Linked DNA regions of Pseudosulfitobacter sp. DSM 107133. Each later gene encodes a partner of the first gene's protein in a complex. Links are inferred from orthologs where the notes say so. Each region holds a gene or a part of one and is shown on either strand. Other genes may lie near its edges.

Evidence for each region.
Region 2: the proteins of groL (region 1) and metK are in contact, whole or in part, in a cryo-EM structure (PDB 8P4O), measured with the Escherichia coli proteins. The link is inferred for Pseudosulfitobacter sp. DSM 107133 from one-to-one orthologs.

The regions. Positions count from the first base shown.
Region 1 is NZ_CP085154.1:2,838,723-2,842,006, reverse strand. The notes cover bases 129-3,092. They hold groL (chaperonin GroEL), read left to right. Parts: upstream 129-769; coding sequence 770-2,416; downstream 2,417-3,092. Other genes in these bases: DSM107133_RS13990 (DMT family transporter), read left to right, coding at 3,002-3,092; DSM107133_RS13995 (N-acetyltransferase), read left to right, coding at 2,507-2,989; DSM107133_RS14005 (co-chaperone GroES), read left to right, coding at 427-714; DSM107133_RS14010 (TraB/GumN family protein), read right to left, coding at 129-205. Outside these bases: more of DSM107133_RS14010, read right to left, coding at 1-128; more of DSM107133_RS13990, read left to right, coding at 3,093-3,284.
Region 2 is NZ_CP085154.1:2,730,782-2,733,998, forward strand. What follows is about bases 18-2,914. They hold metK (methionine adenosyltransferase), read right to left. Parts: upstream 2,109-2,914; coding sequence 927-2,108; downstream 18-926. Other genes in these bases: DSM107133_RS13440 (tRNA (guanine(46)-N(7))-methyltransferase TrmB), read right to left, coding at 18-418; DSM107133_RS13445 (putative quinol monooxygenase), read left to right, coding at 519-833; lnt (apolipoprotein N-acyltransferase), read right to left, coding at 2,171-2,914. In the rest of the region: more of DSM107133_RS13440, read right to left, coding at 1-17; more of lnt, read right to left, coding at 2,915-3,217. UniProt on the Escherichia coli protein: Catalyzes the formation of S-adenosylmethionine (AdoMet) from methionine and ATP.

The DNA.
Region 1 (3,284 bases):
TCGTGCCGATCAAATGAATTGTCTGGTCCCCCTTGTGTGCGATCCAGTGGTTCCCATCTGGGTAGGGCATGTCGCGCATCAGCGCGTCCAGGTCCGCGGTCTGATCCGCAGTCAGACGGGTGCGCAGATCGGTGCCGTTACAGGTGGCAACCGCCATCTGCGGCAGCAGCAGGGCGAGCGTGAAAACAAGGGTGCGCAGCATCATCAAGGGCCTCTTGGTCAGTGTCAGGCCACGCTATGTCCTTGGGCTGCGAAGGCAAAGGGGCGACCCTGAAAAAGCAACGCAAAAATTGCAAACACACCTGTTGACAGCCTTGCCGCACATCCCTAGCTATGCGTCGTTATCACTCGGACGAGCTGAGTGCTAACACGGGGTACCAAGGTGCCCTGCAAGGGAGTAACTTTGAGCCTTAAGGAGCTGCAAAGATGGCATTGAAACCGCTTCATGACCGCGTGCTGGTTCGCCGCACGGAAAGCGAAGAGAAAACTGCTGGCGGGTTGATTATTCCCGATAGCGCGAAGGAAAAGCCCTCGGAAGGCGAAGTTGTTTCGGTTGGCGAAGGCGCCCGCAAAGACAGCGGCGAGCTGATCGAAATGGCCGTCAAGCCAGGCGACAAAATTCTGTTCGGCAAATGGTCGGGCACCGAAGTCACCGTCGCAGGCGAAGAACTGCTGATGATGAAAGAATCGGACATCATGGGGATCATCGAGTAAGCGCCACGCCTGCTCTGACCCTCATTGACCTACACATTCTCAAAGGAGAAAAATCATGGCTGCTAAGGACGTCAAATTTGACAGCGAAGCCCGCAACAAGATCCTGAAAGGTGTCAACATCCTTGCTGACGCCGTCAAGGTTACACTGGGCCCCAAAGGCCGTAACGTTGTTCTGGACAAATCCTTTGGCGCACCGCGCATCACCAAGGACGGTGTATCGGTTGCCAAGGAAATCGAACTGGAAGACAAGTTCGAAAACATGGGCGCACAAATGGTCAAGGAAGTTGCTTCCCGGACCAACGACGAAGCTGGCGACGGTACAACAACCGCCACAGTTCTGGCCCAGGCGATCGTGCGCGAAGGCATGAAATCGGTTGCCGCCGGCATGAACCCGATGGACCTGAAGCGCGGCATCGACATGGCAACAGCCAAAGTCGTCGAAGCGATCAAGGCCGCCGCACGTGACGTGACCGACAGCGACGAAGTTGCTCAGGTTGGCACCATCTCGGCCAACGGCGAAAAAGAAATCGGTCGCCAGATTGCCGACGCGATGCAAAAAGTCGGCAACGAAGGTGTTATCACCGTCGAAGAAAACAAGGGTCTGGAAACAGAAACCGTTGTTGTCGAAGGTATGCAGTTCGACCGTGGCTACCTGAGCCCCTATTTTGTAACCAACGCCGACAAGATGACTGTCGAGCTGGAAGACGTGATCATCCTGCTGCACGAGAAAAAACTCTCGAGCCTGCAGCCGATGGTTCCGCTGCTGGAGCAAGTCATCCAGTCGCAAAAACCCCTGCTGATCATCGCGGAAGATGTCGAAGGCGAAGCGCTGGCGACACTCGTGGTCAACAAACTGCGCGGCGGTCTGAAAATCGCTGCTGTGAAAGCGCCCGGTTTCGGCGATCGCCGCAAAGCGATGCTGCAAGACCTTGCGATCCTCACAGGCGGTCAGGTGATCTCGGAAGATCTGGGCATGAAGCTGGAGTCCGTCACCATGGACATGCTGGGTTCGGCCAAGAAAGTTTCGATCACCAAAGACGAAACCACCGTTGTTGACGGCGCTGGCGAGAAGGCCGAGATCGAGGCACGCGTTGCCCAGATCCGTAACCAGATCGAAGAAACCACATCCGACTACGACCGTGAAAAGCTGCAAGAGCGCGTTGCCAAGCTGGCAGGCGGTGTTGCCGTGATCCGCGTGGGCGGCATGTCGGAAATCGAAGTCAAAGAACGCAAAGACCGCGTTGACGATGCTCTGAACGCGACACGTGCCGCTGTTCAGGAAGGTATCGTTGTGGGTGGTGGTGTTGCCCTGGTCCAAGCCGGCAAAGTGCTGGAAGGGTTCAAAGGCGACAACAACGACCAGGACGTTGGTATCAGCATCGTGCGCAAGGCCGTGGAAGCACCGCTGCGTCAGATTGCTGAGAACGCTGGCGTCGACGGCGCTGTTGTTGCGGGCAAGATCCGTGAAAGCAGCGACCTGACATTCGGTTTCAACGCGCAGACCGAAGAATATGGCGACATGTTCAAGTTCGGCGTGATCGACCCTGCCAAAGTGGTGCGCACCGCACTGCAGGATGCGGCATCGGTTGCAGCTTTGCTGATCACCACCGAAGCCATGGTTGCCGACAAGCCGTCGAAAGACAATGGCGGCGGCGGCATGCCCGATATGGGTGGCATGGGCGGCATGGGCGGCATGATGTAATCTGCCGTTCCTCACCGAACGCTTTGTTCTATAAGAAGGGGCTGCCTGCGGGCGGCCCCTTTTTTCATATGCCATTCAGGAGGGCAGCCTATGCTGATCGGACCGGATTTCTCGCGCGAATTGCGGCGCGGTGAAGAGGACGCGGTAGACGCGCTGTTGCGCAGCGCCTTTGACGGCCCGGCCGAGGCGGAGCTGGTGCACGCGCTGCGCAAGGCCGGTGCGATGGCGGGCGAAAGCGTGGCCACCTGGGATGGCCGGATCGCGGGGTATTATGCCCTGTCCCATATGGTCGCGCCGCAGGGCTGGTTGTGTCTGGCCCCTGTCGCCGTAGCCCCCGACCGTCAGGGCCATGGGTTGGGGCGCCGGATGATGGGTATGCTGAGCGAATGGGCGCGACTGAGCGAAACCTATGTTGTCGTGCTGGGGCAGGTGTCGTTTTACGAACGGGCCGGATTTTCGCAGGCCCGCGCACAGGGACTGACATCGCCCTATCCCTTGACGTATACAATGATTGCGGGGCCAGGGACGGATGTGCCTGCGGTCGCTTTGAAGTATCCGAAAGCCTTTGGATAAACGGGCACCAGAATGAAACTTGCGCTTCTCACCGCCCTCACGATGACGGCATTCGCGGCCAACTCGGTGCTGAACCGCGCTGCTGTCGGCAGTGGCAGCATTGATGCCGCCAGCTTTGCTCTGATCCGGGTGGTCGCGGGCATCGTGATCCTGTGCATGGTGCTGAGCGTGCGGGGCACACCGCTGCCGTTGTTCCGCCGTGCGCGGGTGCCGGGGGCGCTGTCATTGGCGGCCTATATGGCCGGGTTTTCGCTGTCCTATGTGGTGCTGGATGCAGGGCTGGGCGCGCTGATCC
Region 2 (3,217 bases), 110 kb from region 1 along the record:
GGTCGGGGTACAGCAGGAACGCACGGTCAATCGACGCCTCGGGCAGCACGTCGAACATATCGCGCACGTCCCCCGGATAGACCGCCAGATTGTCGACCTTGGCCTTGCGGAACTTGCCCAGCAACATCGCAACACCGTTGATGTAGGGTTCGCAGCCGATGATCCCCACCTCGGGGTTCGCGGCGGCCTGGTGCACCATATGCTCACCCCCGCCAAAGCCGATTTCCAACCAGACAGGCTTGCCCCCGAACAGCCCCTGTAAATCCAGCGGCACGCGGTCGGGGTTCACGTCCCAGTCCACCGGCCCCGGGGACAGGGCGCTCAGGTTTTCTTCAAGATAACCTTCCTGGCTGGCCTTCAGGTGCTTGCCCTTGCGGCGGCCATAAAAGTTGCGGTGGGGGCGTGTTGGCGTGTTCATGGCGGCGGTTTAGCGCCAAGTTTCGAAATGCGCAACGCAACGTATCGCTTCCCTGCCCCGCCTGTCCTGCTAGCCTGTCCGGCAGAAAAGGGAGACCACCATGAGCCATGTCCACGTCGTTGCCGTCATCACTGCCACCCCCGGGCAGCGCGCAGAATTGCTGGAGAAATTCAACGCCAACGTTCCGGCTGTCCATGCCGAAGACGGCTGCATCAGTTACCGCGCCGTTACCGACACCCCCGATGTGGGGCCCTTCCAGACCCCCATCGGTGACGATACCTTTATGGTGATCGAGGAATGGGCCAGCCTTGATGCGTTGATGGCCCACGCCGTCGCACCCCATATGAAAGCCTATGGAAAAGCAACCAAAGACATGATTGCCGACCGCAAAATCCACGTCCTCAGCCCCAGCTGAACAAAAAGAGGCGGCGCCTTGACCGGCACCGCCCCAATTCTTTTGGCCCCAAATATCCCGGGGGAGCGCCAAAGGCGCGGGGGCAGCGCCCCCTTAAACAGCCGCTTTCAAAGCCGCCACCAGATCGGTGTTTTCCCAGCTGAACCCGCCATCCGCATCCGGCGCGCGGCCAAAGTGGCCATAGGCCGCCGTGCGCTGATAAATCGGCTTGTTCAGGCTCAGATGTTCCCGAATCCCGCGCGGAGTCAGGTCCATGACCTTTTCGATGGCCGCTTCGATCGCCGCAGGCTTGACCGCGCCAGTGTCGAAAGTATCGCAATAGATCGACAGCGGTTTGCTGACGCCAATGGCATAGCTCAGCTGGATCGTGCATTTGTCCGCCAGCCCCGCAGCCACCACGTTCTTGGCCAGATAGCGCGCCGCATAGGCCGCCGAACGGTCTACCTTGGTCGGGTCTTTCCCCGAAAACGCACCGCCGCCATGCGGCGCCGCACCGCCATAGGTGTCCACAATGATCTTGCGGCCGGTCAGGCCCGCGTCACCATCGGGGCCGCCGATCACGAACTTGCCCGTTGGGTTGACGTGCCATTTCGTTTCTGCGGTCAGCCAGCCGTCGGGCAGCACTTCGGTGATGTAGGGTTCGACAATCGCGCGGATGTCGGCGCTGGTCAGGTTGGGGTCCAGATGTTGTGTGGACAGCACCAGCGAAGACACGCCCACCGGCTTGCCGTTTTCATAGCGCACCGACAGCTGGCTTTTGGCGTCGGGGCCAAGGGCCGGCTCGGTGCCGTTCTTGCGCACTTCGGCCAGACGTCGCAGGATCGCATGGGCGTATTGGATCGGGGCGGGCATCAGCGCGTCGGTTTCGTTGGTGGCAAAGCCGAACATGATCCCCTGATCGCCTGCGCCCTCTTCCTTGTCCGTGGCCGCATTCACCCCTTGGGCGATATGTGCGGACTGTTCGTGCAGCAGGTTGGTGATTTCGCAGGTTTTCCAGTGGAACTTGTCCTGCTCGTAACCGATATCGCGAATGCAATCGCGCGCAATGTCCTCGATCCGCTCCATGTATTCATGCAACTTGTCCTGATCCGACAGACCGATTTCGCCGCCGATCACCACGCGGTTTGTGGTCGCAAAGGTCTCGCAGGCGACGCGCGCTTCGGGTTCCTCACTCAGCAGCGCATCCAGCACCGCGTCGGAAATACGGTCACACACTTTATCAGGATGGCCCTCGGAAACGGATTCCGAGGTGAAGGTATAATTATTTCGGGACATGAAGCGCTCCAATGAAAACCATGTGTCACGTCAGGAAGCCGTTGTGACACGTTCAATCCCGTTTATGGGCGACGGCGCAGGGCGTCAATCGAAATGCGGCGCGCCAAAAGCAGGCCGACCCCCAGCAACAGCAGCACAAGCACCGGCAGATCCCCCGTGCGCGCATAAAGCGTGAGGGGCAATGGCGCAGGCAAGCGGGCATCGACGTGGCCTGCCACATCCAGCGGCAAACTGTCCAGAACCTGCCCGCGCGGGCCGATCATCGCGGAGATGCCAGTATTGGCCGCGCGCGCCATCGGCAGCCCCTGTTCAATCGCCCGCATCCGCGCCTGCGCCAGATGTTGTTGCGGGCCGGCCCGTTTGCCAAACCATGCATCATTGGTGATCTGGACCAGAAAAGCCGGACGCTCGGGGGCAGCCCCGACATCCTGCGCAAAGACCGCCTCGTAGCAGATCAGCGGCAGGGCCTGCCCCAGCGCGCCCAGATCCACCATATGCGGGCCGGGGCCACGACCATACCCGCCCGCTGCTTCGGCCAGCCCTTTCAGCCCGACCCTGGACGCGAGATCGGTCAGCGGCATGTATTCCCCGAAGGGCACCAGATGGTACTTGTCGTAGATGTCGGTGACCTGCGCATCGCCGTTCACCACAACGAGCGAGTTGTAATACCAGTCCGCATCGCGCCGCTGAATGCCCAACACCACCGGCGCGCCGCGCGCGGCTATGGCGACTTCGTCCAGCACCGGCCGGGCGTATTCCAGCAGATAAGGCACCGCCGTTTCCGGCCAGATCACCAGATCAGGTTGCGGATCGGCTGCCGTGGCGTTCAGCAAACGGTTCATAAAGACCGGCAATTTTTCAGGATCAAACTTTTCCTGTTGTGGCGCATTGGGTTGCACCAAACGCACCACATGCGGCGTCATGTCCGGCACCGGCAGCGACATCGGCCACAGCACAGAGGCCAGCGCCAGCACAGCAGGCGGTAACACCAGCAGTGGACGGTCAAGCAACCTTGCCAGCATAGCAGCGCCCGCGCACAGCAACAGCATCATGCCATAGGGCCCGACCCAGGCCAGTCCCTGCCCCACAGGCGTATCAAGCAATCCCTG